DNA from 2 places in the Blautia sp. SC05B48 genome. Region 2 is predicted to be linked to the other one. Evidence: predicted binding sites of a transcription regulator. Region 2 holds the regulator's gene; the other holds the start of a gene.
What was found. The regulator HrcA, encoded in region 2, represses chaperone genes, less so after heat shock. The targets are predictions, from matches to a motif close to TGTTAGCACTCNNNNNNNNNGAGTGCTAACA.

Region 1 (7,701 bases), 1.6 Mb from region 2:
AGAGCTTTTTCATGGAGCCTTTGAAGTCCTTGGCCTTCTCTGTTGGCTGCATTCCGTGTCCGCCCATCGGGCCTCTTCTTCTCTGCTGACTCATGCCAATTCCTCCTCTGATAACTGACTCATGGCAATCTGGCGATATACCTCGCAGGATTTCATCAGCTCCTTATGGCTTCCGATCCCTGCCATATGTCCATCGTCCAGTACAAGGATCTTATCTGCATTTAAGATCGTACTGATACGCTGTGCCACGATAATGGTTGTTGCTTCTTTTGTATGTTCTTTCAGAGCTTTTCGAAGTGTACTGTCTGTTTTGAAATCCAGTGCGGAAAAGCTGTCGTCAAAGATAAAGATCTCCGGATCCTTTGCGATAGCTCTGGCGATGGAAAGCCTCTGTTTCTGTCCACCGGAAACATTGCTTCCTCCCTGTGCGATCGGAGTCTTATATCGCTCCGGCTTGGTGTCGATAAACTCCGTAGCCTGTGCAACCTCTGCTGCTTTTTTCACTGCATCCTCCGGAATCTCTGTCTTTCCGTAACGGATATTGGAATCAATGGTTCCTGAGAAAAGTATACCCTTCTGCGGAACGTAACCGATCCTGTCACGGACATCCTTCTGTGTCATTTTCCGGACATCCACGCCATCCACTTTCACAGATCCTTCTGTTGCATCATAGAAACGCGGGATCAGATTGATCAGTGTACTCTTACCGCTTCCTGTACTTCCGATGATCGCTACTGTCTCACCTTTTTCTGCCTTGAAAGAAATGTCTGTGATAACATTCTCTCCTGCCTCCGGATATGCGAAGCTTACATGGTCAAATTCTACAGTACCCTTCACATCCTGGGAAGGCTGTACCGGATCCTCCGGATCCTGGACACTGACTTCTGTCTCAAGCACCTCGTTGATACGGCGTGCAGATACATTTGCTCTCGGCAGCATGATAGACATTGCTGTGATCATCAAAAATGACATGATGATCTGCATTGCATACTGGATAAATGCCATAACATCACCAACCTGCATGCTTCCGCTGTCTACCGCATAAGAACCGCTGTAGATGGTCAGTACGGAAACTGCGTTCATGATCAGCATCATCACCGGCATCATAAATGTCATACAACGGTTTACAAAGAGGTTTGTCTTCGTCAGAGTGATATTTGCATCCTCAAAACGCTCCTCCTCGTGTTTCTCCCGGCTGAATGCACGGATAACCGGAATACCGGTAAGGATTTCTCTTGTTACCAGGTTCAGCTTATCTACCATGGTCTGCAGGGCTGTAAATTTCGGCATTGCGATCCTGAACAGCATTGCCATAAATGCCATGATCAGTACAATGGCCACCCCAAGGATCCATGTCATGGAGGAATCTCTCTGAAGCACGCGGATCACACCACCGATTCCAAGGATCGGCGCGTAAAGCACGATACGGAACATCATAGCCATTACCTGCTGGATCTGCTGGATATCGTTCGTGCATCGTGTAATCAGGGATGCTGTTGAAAACTTATGGTACTCTCTGCTGGAAAAACCTATGACTTTGTTATAAACCAGCCCACGGAGATCATGTCCCATAGATGCAGCAACTCTGGATGAAAGAAATACCACACATACTGCAGCCATCATGGTGACCAGTGCCATCAGCACCATGCGGATACCTGTTGCTTTCATGTAATCCATCTGTATGGCATCCACATCTTCACCCATGGCTTCATATTCTGCACGAACGTAGGAAACGCCTGCCTGTGTGATGATGGATTCCTGCATCTTGTCGATCTTTTCTCCGACCTGCTCCTTCATAGCAGCCAGAGCCTCTGCCGGCATCTGAGAAAGAGCCGCCAGTGGATCAGTCCCTTCCGGGATTCCCATCTTTGCAAGAGCTGCCTTTGATTCCTCACTGTCGGACGTCAGAGTAGAAACGATCACCATCGGTTTGCCGAAGATATCGTTGAGTTCTTCTCTGTCTTCTTTGGAGATTTTATCCTTTAATACCAGATCATCTCCCTCTTCCTCATAAAATCCATCCACAGTTTTCGCATCATCCTCCTCCATAAACAGCTTCAGACTGTCCATGGACGTCTTTCTGATCTTCTCAGGAACACTGTCTTCAATACCGTTCTGCTGAATTCCCACATTGATGATATTTGATGTGTAATTCGGCAGAGACAGATCACAGTATGCCTGAAGAAAAAGAAGCGCAATGATGAGTACGATGTAACCTGCAGATCGTTTCAGATATTTCATCAGTTTAATCACGTTTCTGTTCCTTCCTTTCTGTCATTTCATCCGGATGAAGCTTTTCTATGGCTTCCTCCGGCTGGATCTTTTCGATATTTACAAGGATCTGCTCCAGAAATCTCCGAAGCAGGCACTGTTCCGCCTCACTGAAGCCTTCCATCATTACAGCCTCATTTTTATGGATCCGTTCCAGTGCTTTTGCCTTGATTTCCTTTCCCTTTTCTGTCATGTAGATCCTGGTCACACGCTGGTCCTTTTCATCCGGTTTCTTATAAAGAAAGCCTGCTTTCTCCAGTCTCTGTATCGATACATTTACCGTAGGCGGCTTGATATGCAGGATCTTTGCAATTTCCCGCTGACTCAGGCCATCCCGTCCGGACACAAGCCCCAGAACCGGGATCTGTCCCGGATAAATCCCAAGCTCCTGCATCTGACCAAAGCATTTCGTCATAAAATGACGGTCTACCTTCATAAACAGAGATAAAAAACTGCTCTGCCTTTCTTTCTCATCTTCCTCCTTACAAAACACGCTGTCACTCCTCTCTCATCCGATCAGACACCTGCTCCCTGTTAATGATATACGAAGCAGTGGCCATTTTCTTTTTAATTAGTCGGCTAACTATATATAATATACATCTGCACAAAAAATGCAACTGTTTTTTGTGTATTTTACACTTTTTTAAGATTTACAGTTTCTTTTATCCCTGTTTATAATCTGTTTATTAATTTGCCAAGCTAATTTATTTTCTGCTATTTTTCCGCATAAAAAATACCCGCTTCGGAATTTTTTTATTCGAAACGGGTACTTCTTTCTGTTCCTGATTTTCTTATACAAACTGGTTCACAGCCGGATCATAAGCATAATCGATTATATCAAGCTTATCCTCCAGTTCTTTCCGGTTAAGTCCTCTGTCCTCGCAGAAGGCATCCAGGGATCTGTAAAAATCCCGCAGCTGTGTATTTACGTAGCTTAAAAGCATTACCGGGTCCTTTGGTATCATAATCTGTTTCCATCCTTTTATCTGATATTTATCCAATATCCCAGATGCTGCTGGAGAGCTGCCTGATCTGAAATATCAGATTTACTATCTTACCAATTTTATTTTTTGTCAAGAGCCAGAGCAGATTTTTCAGGATTTTTTATTTCTTCAGTATCTGATAAAAATATCCCATTCCCTGTCCAGAAAAAAACTGCCTGGTTCTGATCTTCATCCTGAAATGGATTTCCATCAGAACCGACAGTCCTTTTCCTTGTCAATCTATCATAAATTTATGGAGTTATTTTTTACTTCGTGCTGACAGTAAACTCTCCGTCCTTCACATCCAGCACAATGGTATCTCCGGCATGTACATCACCGGAAAGGATCTTCTTGGCTGTCAGTGTCTCAACATAATTCTGGAGATAACGCTTCAGAGGACGTGCGCCGTAAACCGGATCATAACCGTTATCCACTACCATCTGTTTGGCAGCATCTGTAAGCTCCAGAGAAAGCTCCTGGTCAGCCAGACGGTCGCTGAGCTCTTTGACCATAAGATCTACGATCTTACCTACATTATCCTTGGTCAGCGGCTTGAACATGATGATCTCATCCAGACGGTTCAGAAATTCCGGACGGAAGTGACCACGAAGATCATTCATAACCTGTTCCTGTGCTTCCGGTTTGATATCTCCCTTCTCGTCGATACCGTCAAGAAGGTATGGAGAACCAATGTTGGAGGTCATGATCAGGATCGTGTTCTTAAAATCAACCGTACGTCCCTGGGAATCCGTGATACGTCCATCGTCCAGTACCTGCAGAAGTACATTGAATACATCCGGGTGAGCCTTCTCGATCTCATCAAAAAGAACAACACTGTACGGTTTTCTTCGAACGGCCTCTGTCAGCTGTCCGCCTTCCTCATATCCAACATATCCTGGAGGCGCTCCGATCAGACGGGACACGGAATATTTCTCCATGTACTCACTCATATCGATACGGACCATATTCTGTTCATCGTCAAACAGTGTGGCAGCCAGAGTCTTTGCAAGCTCTGTTTTACCAACACCGGTTGGTCCGAGGAACAGGAAGGAACCGATCGGCTTTGTGGGGTCCTTGATTCCGGCTTTGGAACGAAGGATTGCATCTGTTACAAGACGAACACCCTCATCCTGTCCTACTACACGTTTGTGCAGCTCATCCTCAAGGCCCAGCAGCTTGGTTCTCTCACCTTCTGTCAGCTTGGTTACCGGAATACCGGTCCATCTGGAAATGATACGGGCAATCTCATCATCTGTGACAGCCTCATGTACCAGGCTTCTGTCACTCTCTTTAACCTGCTTCTCCTCAACCTCCAGCTGCTGCTGAAGCTTCGGCAGCTCGCCGTACTGCAGCTCAGCTGCTTTCTCCAGATCGTAATTCTGTTTTGCTTTCTGGATCTGTTTATTGATATCCTCAATCTGCTCACGTAATTTCTGGAGCTTCTCTACGGAATGCTTCTCATTATCCCACTGAGCTTTCTGGGTATTAAAAGTATCTCTCAGCTCTGCAAGTTCTTTCTGCAGATCAGCCAGACGCTCTTTACTTAAGTTGTCAGTTTCTTTCTTCAGGGCAGACTCCTCAATCTCCAGCTGCATGATCTTACGTCTCTGCTCATCCAGCTCTGTCGGCATGGAATCCAGTTCCGTCTTGATCAGCGCACAGGCCTCATCAACAAGGTCGATGGCTTTATCCGGAAGAAAACGGTCTGTAATGTATCTGTGTGAAAGTGTGGCAGCGGCAACCAGGGCACTGTCTGTGATCTTAACACCGTGGAATACCTCATATCTTTCCTTCAGGCCACGGAGAATGGAAATGGTATCTTCCACTGTCGGCTCATTTACCATAACCGGCTGGAAACGACGAGCAAGTGCAGCATCCTTCTCAATGTACTGTCGGTACTCATCCAGAGTTGTTGCACCGATACAGTGCAGCTCACCTCTGGCAAGCATAGGCTTCAGCATGTTTCCTGCGTCCATGGCGCCGTCTGTCTTACCTGCACCCACAATCAGATGAAGCTCATCGATAAACAGAATGATCTGTCCTTCGCTCTTCTTCACTTCCTCAAGTACTGCTTTCAGACGTTCCTCAAACTCGCCACGATACTTGGCACCTGCAACCAGCGCACCCATATCCAAGGCAAAAATCTTCTTATTCTTAAGACCTTCCGGTACATCTCCTGCCACAATACGCTGTGCCAGTCCCTCAATGGCTGCTGTTTTACCAACGCCAGGCTCACCGATGAGAACCGGGTTGTTCTTAGTCTTACGGGAAAGGATACGGATAATATTCCGGATCTCCATATCACGGCCGATCACCGGATCAAGCTTCTGGTTCTTCGCCTTATCCACAAGATCCTCACCGTATTTATTCAAGGTATCATAGGTTGCCTCCGGGTTGTCACTGACAACTCTCTGGTTTCCTCTGACTGTAGATAATGCCTGAAGGAAACGCTCTCTGGTGATTCCAAACTCCTCAAAGATCTTCTTCATGCTTGGGCTTTGGTATCTCAGCATGGAAAGAAACAGATGCTCTACAGAAACATACTCATCTCCCATAGCCTTGGCTTCATCCTCCGCACTGACCAGTGCCTTGTTCAGATACTGACCAAAGCGAAGTTCTCCGCCCTGAACCTTAACCTTCGCATTCAGAGCTTTCTTAACAGTGTCAACAAAATATTCCTTCTGAATCTCCATCTTCTCGATCAATTTGAGAATCAGGCTGTCTTCCTGTGTAAGTAAAGTATACAGAAGGTGTTCCTCTTCGATCTCCTGATTGCCATATTCATAAGCAACCTTCTCAAGATCCTGGACAGCCTGTACGGATTTCTGTGTAAATTTACTGATATTCATAGGCTTTCCTCCTATTCCTGAAAAAGCACTTCCGGCACTTTCGTTTCGGAAATGCTGTAGCTTTTTTCTTGTTCTAGGAGAAATATAACACGATTTGTTAGCACTGTCAAGAGGTGAGTGCTAGTTATTTTGTGAAGATTTTGTGACCCTAAAATGAAAAACTAATTTCCACTCTCAGCCCTTTATGTTCTTTTGCTGAAATTAGGGGTGGAACTTAGTCCTGCAATAAGCTATCCTATAACAAATGCCAGGGTACACTGGCCCATATCCTCCGATCACCGGAAATGATCCATTTTTATTACAAAGGAGGATTTACTTATGGCTACTAATAATATTGGGAATCACAAACACCTTACTCTCGCTGACCGTGCTGCTATCGAACATGGTATACAGATTGGCGAAAACTTTACACAGATCGCTCAGAGGTTAAACAAGGATTCCTCTACCATCTCAAAGGAGATACGGCGGCATCTCATACATGTTCCTCATTATCAGGACGACCTACAGAAGAAACGCTCAGAATGCCAGTTCTTTCATTTCTGTGAAAAAAGAAATGTATGTGGCAGCCTTTCCTGCCAGTCATTATGCTTTAAATGCCGTTCCAAACGCTGCGCCGTGTACTGCCGTGATTTTACTCCTATACTTTGTGACAGACTTAAAAAACCACCTTACGTCTGTAATAACTGTAAACAGATCCGGACCTGTTCCCATGACTTCTATTTTTACCGTGCCCATTATGCCCATGACCTTTATAATGAGATCAAGGTTTCTTCCCGTTCCGGTATCAATCAGACTCCTGAATCGCTGGAACAATTGGATCAACTGGTTTCGCCTTTTCTCCTTAAAGGGCAGCCATTATCTCATATTTACGCTTCCAATCAACATCTTATCGATTGTTCCATCCGTACATTGTATAACTACATTGATCATGGATATTTTACTGCTATCAATTTGGACCTCCCCCGCAAAGTACGCTATAAAAAGCGTCGCAAGACCAGAAAAGCCCCTGAAAACACCGGCTACCGGGAAAACAGGACATACCATCATTTTGAAAAATATCTTGAAGAATATCCAGACACAAATGTTGTAGAGTTAGATGTTGTGGAAGGAGCTGGTGGAAAATCTGAGAAAGTCCTTCTGACTATGTTATTCCGTAACTGTAACCTTATGCTCATTTTTTTGCTTGAAGCCGATAACCGTAAAAATATCAGGGAAGTTTTCCTTTGGCTGTATGAACAGCTTGGAGCTGATCTATACCACAAGTTATTTCCTGTCATCCTCACAGACAATGGCTCCTCTTTTAAAGACCCTGAAATATTTGAACGTCCTGGAGATACAGCTCGTTTATCCCGGGTTTTCTACTGTGATCCTATGTCGTCCTGGCAGAAAGGCAAGTTGGAAAAAAACCATGAATTTATCCGTTATATCCTTCCCAAAGGTATCGGCTTCGCACAACTGAACCAGAGCAAGGTAACTCTGATAGCTAACCATATCAATAGCGTGGCAAGAGCCAGTTTAAACGGCTGTACCCCATTTAAACTGGCTCAGTTACTGATAGACAGAAAACTATTGGAACTTTGCGATCTTAAAGATATACC
Region 2 (7,701 bases):
TTCATTTCCGCCCTGAGCACCAGCGTTTCCGCCCATGTTGCCCATATCCGGTCCAGGACCAGCCTGACCCTGAGCTCCCTGAGTCTGCTCATACATCTTGGAGAACAGTTTCTGAGCGCTCTCCATCATCTTCTCCTGTGCAGCTTTGATATCTGCAACCTGAGAATCAGTAAGCTCCTGAGCATTTGCTGTCTGTGCAAGAAGATCTTTCAGTGCATTGAGGTCAGCCTCAACACTTGCTTTATCGTTTGCGTCAAGCTTGTCGCCAGCTTCTTTCAGTGCATTCTCAACCTGGAATACCATGGAGTCTGCATTGTTTCTTGTGTCGATCGCCTCTTTACGTTTCTTATCCTGAGCCTCGAACTCAGCTGCTTCTTTGACAGCTTTGTCGATATCGGAATCGGACATGTTAGAACCAGCTGTGATCGTGATGTGCTGCTCCTTACCTGTTCCAAGATCCTTAGCAGATACATTAACGATACCGTTGGCATCGATGTCAAATGTTACCTCGATCTGCGGAACACCACGACGTGCTGGCGGGATTCCATCCAGACGGAACTGGCCGAGGGATTTATTGTCTTTTGCGAACTGACGCTCACCCTGTACAACGTTGATATCTACAGCTGTCTGGTTGTCTGCTGCTGTGGAGAAGATCTGGCTCTTCTTTGTAGGAATTGTAGTATTTCTCTCGATCAGACGAGTTGCGATACCACCCATTGTCTCAATGGACAGAGACAGCGGAGTAACATCCAGAAGAAGGATATCACCGGCACCTGCATCACCTGCAAGTTTACCACCCTGTACAGAAGCACCAAGTGCAACACACTCATCCGGATTCAGGTTCTTGCTCGGCTCTTTGCCTGTTAACTGTCTTACCTTATCCTGTACTGCCGGGATACGGGAAGAACCACCAACCAGAAGTACCTGGCCAAGCTCGGAAGCTGTGATACCTGCATCAGACAGTGCACGACGAACCGGCTCAGCAGTCATCTCTACAAGGTCATGTGTCAGCTCATCAAATTTAGCTCTTGTAAGGTTCATATCGAAATGCTTCGGTCCCTCAGCAGTTGCTGTGATGAACGGAAGGTTGATGTTTGTTGTTGTTGCGGAAGAAAGCTCTTTCTTAGCTTTCTCAGCTGCCTCTTTCAGTCTCTGAAGAGCCATCTTGTCGTTGCTTAAGTCTACGCCCTCTGTTCTCTTGAACTCAGCAAGCATGTAATCTGTAACTTTCTTATCAAAGTCATCTCCACCAAGACGGTTATTACCAGCTGTGGAAAGAACCTCGATAACACCATCACCGATCTCAATCACGGATACATCGAATGTACCACCACCAAGGTCGTATACCATGATCTTCTGCTCTTTCTCATTGTCAAGGCCATATGCAAGAGCTGCTGCTGTAGGCTCGTTGATGATACGTTTTACATCAAGACCTGCGATCTTACCTGCATCTTTGGTAGCCTGACGCTGAGCATCGTTGAAGTAAGCCGGAACTGTGATAACTGCCTCTGTTACTTTCTCACCAAGATATGCCTCTGCATCCTTTTTCAGTTTCTGAAGGATCATTGCGGAGATCTCCTGTGGAGAATATTTCTTGTCATCGATGGTTACACGGTAATCGGTACCCATCTCTCTTTTGATAGAGGAGATCGTTCTGTCTGCATTTGTAACTGCCTGACGTTTTGCAGGCTCACCTACCAGACGCTCTCCTGTTTTTGTGAATGCTACAACGGATGGTGTTGTTCTTGCGCCTTCTGTATTTGCGATAACTGTCGGCTGTCCACCTTCCATTACGGCTACACAGCTGTTTGTTGTACCTAAGTCAATACCAATAATCTTTCCCATGATTTTTTCCTCCTGTTTTAGTCTGTATCTGTTAAAATAAAGTTTGTTGTCAGTTAGTTCGCAACCTTCACCATACTGTGGCGTACTACGAAATCCTTGTAGGTGTAACCCTTCTGGAATTCTTCCACCACGATGTTCTCTCCAACCTCTTCATCCTCCACATGCATCACTGCATTATGGAAATCCGGGTTGAATTCCTTTCCCACTGCTTCGATCGGCTTCACACCAAGCTCATCCAGTGTTGTGGTAAGCTGCTTGTAGATCATTTTCATTCCATCTGCAAAAGCATCGCCTTCCTGTGCCTGTGCAAGACCTCTTTCGAAGTTATCCACAACCGGCAGGATCTTTTCAACGATTTCTTTTGCTCCGATGATGTACATGCTGGATTTTTCTTTTTCCGTTCTTTTACGGAAATTATCAAATTCAGCCATGGTACGCTTCAGGCGATCGGTAAGTTCCTCCACCTTCTGCTCAGATTTATCTTTTTTCTTCTTTCCGAAGAAGGAAGTTTTTGATTTTTCTTCTTTTTTATCCTCTGAGGCAGCTTCTTCGCCTGGAGTATTATTTTCTTCCTCCGGCAGATCTTCTCCCTCCGGTGTCAGGTTTTCTTCTTCCTGATTTCCGTCAGTTACGGGGATTTCCTTCTCCGCTTCCTGCTCTTCGGATGTTTTCTTTGTTTCCTCCGACACTTTTTTTCTACCGCCTTTCTAAGTTTTCTTCTTTTTCAAAACGTCATCCAGATGATTCTTCAGTTCCTTCAGACTGTCCACTACATTCTCATAATCCATTCGTTTGGGACCGATGATCCCGATGGTTCCGTACATTCCGTCTCCCAGTTCATATCTGGCAGTTACAATGCTGCAGTCCTTCATGGTCTGGATTGGCATCTCATCACCGATGTAAACCTGAATTCCTGTATTCTCTCCATCTGACATCTGTTCTTTTACAAGATCGGCAAGTTCATGCTTCTCCTCAAATGCGGAGATCAGCTCCGTTGCCTTCTCTTTATCGGCAAGCTCCGGATACTTGAAAATGTTAGTTGCACCTGAAGTATAGATCTCCATATCTTCCTCTTCCACATGAATGGTGGCTGCCACTGCATCCAGAACCGTTGCCACCACACCGCTGTGGCTGCCTGCCTGTTCCTTCAGTCTGGCGATCATCCCAAGGTTGATATCCTGGATCGGGATCCCATTGAGATTGGTGTTAAGAAGAAGATTCAGTTTCAGGATCGTCTGGTCGTCCATTTCCTCATCCAGATTGATGATCTGGTTCCGGACTGTGTTGTTGTCACTGACAACCACTGCCACAAGCTGAAGCTCGCTCATCCTCGACAGCTGGATGAACTTGACCTTGTTGCCGCTGTACTGCGGAACGGAAACCATGGTAGCATAGTTGGTATTGGAAGCAAGAACCTTCGCAACCTTCTTAAGCACCTTATCCATCTTATCTGTCTTCTCAATGATCAGATCTCGCAGCTCTGCGACCTCCGCTTCCTTCTCCTTCATCAACTCATTGACGTAAAGTCTGTAGCCCTTATCTGAAGGAATCCTTCCTGCTGAGGTATGAGGCTGGACGATATAGCCCATATCTGTCAGGTCTGACATTTCATTTCGGATCGTTGCGGAACTGACATTGAGATCCGCATACTTGGAAATGGTCCTGGAACCAACCGGTTCTCCGGTTTCCATATAGGTCTTGATGATTGCTTTTAAGATTTTTTGCTTGCGCTCATTCAACACCTCTTCCATGAATCCATCTCCTTTCCTTTTTATTCTTTCCTGACGGATGTTGATTCTTTTTTTACATCTGTTAGCACTCATTTTAGTGGAGTGCTAACATCTACAGTCTTTAAGATATCACCATGTAAAATATTTGTCAATATGTTTTGAAAAAAAGTTCTTATTTTTTCAAAACAAAAAAAGCATCAGTACGATGCTTTTTTGTAATACTGGTCTATGCAGTTCTGTGCCCCGGCAAAAAATTCCGCTTCTGTTTTCTGTCCCAGCATATATTTCTGAAATTCCGTTCCCATGGACGAAACGGCTTCTATGGAATCGGCACACAGTGGTCTTGCTTTCAGCTTATAATCTTTCAGATATTGCCGGATCATTTCAATGCCATCCAGATCAAAATTCTTATCCTCGATCACATCCAGTCTTGCCGGACACATTTTTGTCAGCTGTCCGTAATTTTTACTGGCCTCATATCCGGACACATACTGAAGGAACTTCAGAGCTGCTTCTTTATGATCAGAATTTTTATTCAGTACATACTGCCAGGTTGCGATATTGGTCACCTTCTCGTCAAATTCCGGAAATGGTGCCATATGGATCTTATCTTTTCCATACACGCCTGCATTCTGAAAAGTACTCAACACACCGGTATACATAAACATACATCCATACTGGCCGTTTATAAATTTTTCATTCAGCTGGTCATGCTGGTCGATCAGATTCTCCTCTGATATCATCCCTGTATCCAGCATTCGCTTCATATATTCTGCCGCTTCTCTTGTTTTCGGATCCGTCCAGTCTGTATAATCTCCTCCGAAAAAATCGACATACTCGCTGATACTATTATATATGTAAGAAATCTCCCATGCATCCCCATATGCATATTTTCCCGTATTCTGAAGCTTTTTCTGAAGGATCTCAAGATCACTGAGACAGGAGAGTCTGTCCAGACCAGCCTGATCCAGCAATTCCTGGTTCACCCAGAATGCCATGATATCCATCCTGAACGGTACCGAAAAAATATGTCCGTCTGACATGCATATTTCTTTCAGGTATTCCTGCAGAAAATTCGCCGCTGTCTCCTCTGTCATAACCGTATCTTCCAACGGAAGAAGAAATCCCTTATGTTTAAATTCGGATATCATCTCATCATTTACTGTGATCAGATCAACAGAATCATCTCCTGATGTCAGAAGAGTTGCTATTTTGGCCTGGCGATTGTCCGCATTGGCCGGACATTTTTCAATATGGATCTTTATTCCAAGATCTTTTTCCGCCTGGCTGATAAAAGAATCAAAGCCTTCTGTGCCTGCATCCACATGAAGGATCGTCAGTTCCTGTCTGTTCTCCGGCACAATATCAGATGCAGCCTCCTTCTTCTGGACTCCACATCCTGTCACTGCCAGAGCCAGGGCAAATACCCCGCAAAATACCTGTTTTTTCAATCTCTACCACCCTTTTTATCTGGGCCATCTATCCTCTTTTGACATCAACGGCTGGAACGGTGCATGAGGAAGTGTCTGATACCAGTACGCTACACTTGCCACATCATCCTGTCGTTCAAACAGGCCACGGTATCCGACGCCTATCTGCTGAATCGTAACGCGAAGATCCTCTTCAAAGCAGATCGGATCCTGTAAATGCCATCTGTAAAAGCCTCTCATTGGCGGGCAGTCATCATTATGATAAAAATTGTGGATCAGCTCGTCATGGGCAGAATAATACGGATATCCCAGATACGGCGTGTTATAATTCTGTTCCACGGTTTTTCCATCCACCTGTTTGGCAAAGCTCCAGGAACCACCAAAGTAATCTTCCGTTCCTGTTCCACAGATGGTCGGATACTCCTCATCTCCGTCAATATAAAACTTCATTTCTCCCTCGCCCCACCAGTAACGTTCCAGTGTGGTAAGTGCCATGTAGGTTCCTATATAATGGCCTTTTCCTTTTACTCCATCCAAAATTGTATAATCTTTTGTTTTTTCTGTCAACCGTTCCCTTCTCCACTGCGCATGGAAATAAGCAATATCGTCCGGAAGCTCATCATAGAGACAGTAATCTACCTGATAAAAGAAAGCCGGGATTTTATTTGCATGCTGGTTTTCCAGTGTGATCTTTGCTTTCTTCTTAAACGGCATCGGGAAATAGCAGTTAAAGCCCCTGTTTGGAACAACAGCCACCGGAACAGAATTTACAAAACATTCCCTTCCGAATCCGCAGCAGAAGAAATCACCCAGAGGACTTTCCACGGAAGGAGTTTCCTCGTCATCCCAGTACATACGGATCACAAGATCTCTCAGTACAAAGCAATCTGCCTCTGTAGTCTTGTTATCAACGGTGATCCAGATATGATTGATCTGTCCCGGTCCTTCCATTTCTGCCAGAGTTACCACAGTTCCCGGCTCAATATCCCTGAGACACGGGCTTCCTTTTCTGGACGGTCCCAGATGACTTGCAGCCATACCGCCTCTGCCTTTTTCTCCATGAGGATTTTCTGCGTTGATCGCACGGCTTTTTCCATGCTTTGCAAGTGCGATCCCTCCCAGTCCGCCTGTAAATGCCTGATACATATCTGTTTTCTCCTCTCTTTTGGAAATTAAAAATATTATATTTACGCTTTTACTCCACCTGCCATGATACCATCCATGATCTGTTTCTCAAAAACAGCTACAAAGATAATGATCGGAAGAAGGATGATCCATCCCATGGCGCTGACCAGATCCCACGGAACTCCATACATGTTGTCACGTAACGGAAGCTGTACGATGGAAACAGAAAGTACCTGAATACCATTTGAATAAAACAACGGTGTGAAAAAGTTATTCAGACAGGTAATAAAGTTGATAATGCAAACCGTAGCGATTGCCGGCTTCATCAGCGGCAGAACGATCGTAAACAGTCTCTGTGAAAAAGATGCGCCGTCAATAGCAGCTGCCTCCTCCAGTGAGATCGGGATCTCACCGACAAAGTTTCTGAGGATCAGAACCGTAAACGGTATAACGGTACTGATATAAAGAAGGATAAGTCCCGGATATGTATCATACAGCTTTACCTTCTGCATAAACTCATACAGCGGGCGGGCTGTGACAACCTCAGGGATCAGCATGGTAGCCAGAACAAACGCAAATGCAACAGAAACTCCCTTTGAGTTAAATCTTGAGAAGCCATAGGCAGCCATTGCACACAGCACGGTACTGATCACAAGTGTAATGCCTACGATCAGAACTGTATTTCCGATCTTTGAAAGCAGTCCTACATTCTGTATCAGAAATTTATAGCTTTCCAGTGTGGGATGATCCGGAAGATAATCGATCGGTGTTTTAAACAGTTCTCCTGACGGTGTGATCGAAGAAATAAAGATCCAGTAAACCGGGAACAGGATCAGAAAAGCCACAACTGCAAACAGAACCCATCTTCCAACGGCTACCACTCCATGATAAACATTATATTTTCCTGTATTCTTCACGATAATTCCCCCTAACTGTCAAACTTATTCATAACACGTATATTCAGCCAGCTGAAGATCGCCATTACAACAAACAGCAGCATAGCCAGCGCCGAAGCATATCCTACGTTTAGATTTGTAAATGCTTCTGTTGTGATTCTGTATGCGATCAGCGCAGTATCCTCTCCAGGGCCTCCAGATGTCATGGAATAAACCAGATCGAAGGTTGTCAGTCTCCAGAGTGTGAACGGAATACATAAAGTCAGGACATTTTTTGCGATCAGCGGAAGTGTGATCCGGAAAAAGCTCTGGATCCCGTTTGCACCGTCTACCTTTGCTGCCTCATAGATATCGCCGGAAATAAACTGAAGTCCGGAAAGTACAAGAATTGCAAAGAACGGAAGGTCCTTCCACAGGTCCATTGCAATTACCGCTGCTCTTGCAGTACCTGTATTGATCAGCCAGCTGTTCTGGTAACCCGGTACAAACCAGCGGATAAAATCATTGATCAGACCATAATCATTGTTAAATGCCCATTTTGCAGCCATACCGGCTACTACTGCAGGCATAGCCCACGGGATCAGCACGATGGTCCTCAGAAAACGGCGGCCTTTGAATTTCATATTCAGGATCAGTGCCAGGATAACTCCGAGGATCACATGAAAGATCATGGAA

Region 1: the regulator HrcA is predicted to act here: its motif matches at 6,199-6,229, upstream of clpB (ATP-dependent chaperone ClpB).

The regions. Positions count from the first base shown of each region.
Region 1 covers NZ_CP040518.1:364,916-372,616, forward strand. The annotation lists gene EYS05_RS01540 (ABC transporter ATP-binding protein) at 1-94, opposite strand, end outside; gene EYS05_RS01545 (ABC transporter ATP-binding protein) at 91-2,253, opposite strand; gene EYS05_RS01550 (MarR family winged helix-turn-helix transcriptional regulator) at 2,246-2,764, opposite strand; gene EYS05_RS01555 (DUF4250 domain-containing protein) at 3,063-3,236, opposite strand; gene clpB (ATP-dependent chaperone ClpB) at 3,521-6,103, opposite strand; gene EYS05_RS01565 (IS30 family transposase) at 6,422-7,701, shown strand, end outside.
Region 2 covers NZ_CP040518.1:2,465,531-2,473,231, reverse strand. The annotation lists gene dnaK (molecular chaperone DnaK) at 1-1,845, opposite strand, end outside; gene grpE (nucleotide exchange factor GrpE) at 1,899-2,534, opposite strand; gene hrcA (heat-inducible transcriptional repressor HrcA) at 2,553-3,596, opposite strand; gene EYS05_RS11355 (ABC transporter substrate-binding protein) at 3,773-5,026, opposite strand; gene EYS05_RS11350 (glycoside hydrolase family 172 protein) at 5,042-6,151, opposite strand; gene EYS05_RS11345 (carbohydrate ABC transporter permease) at 6,193-7,047, opposite strand; gene EYS05_RS11340 (carbohydrate ABC transporter permease) at 7,059-7,701, opposite strand, start outside.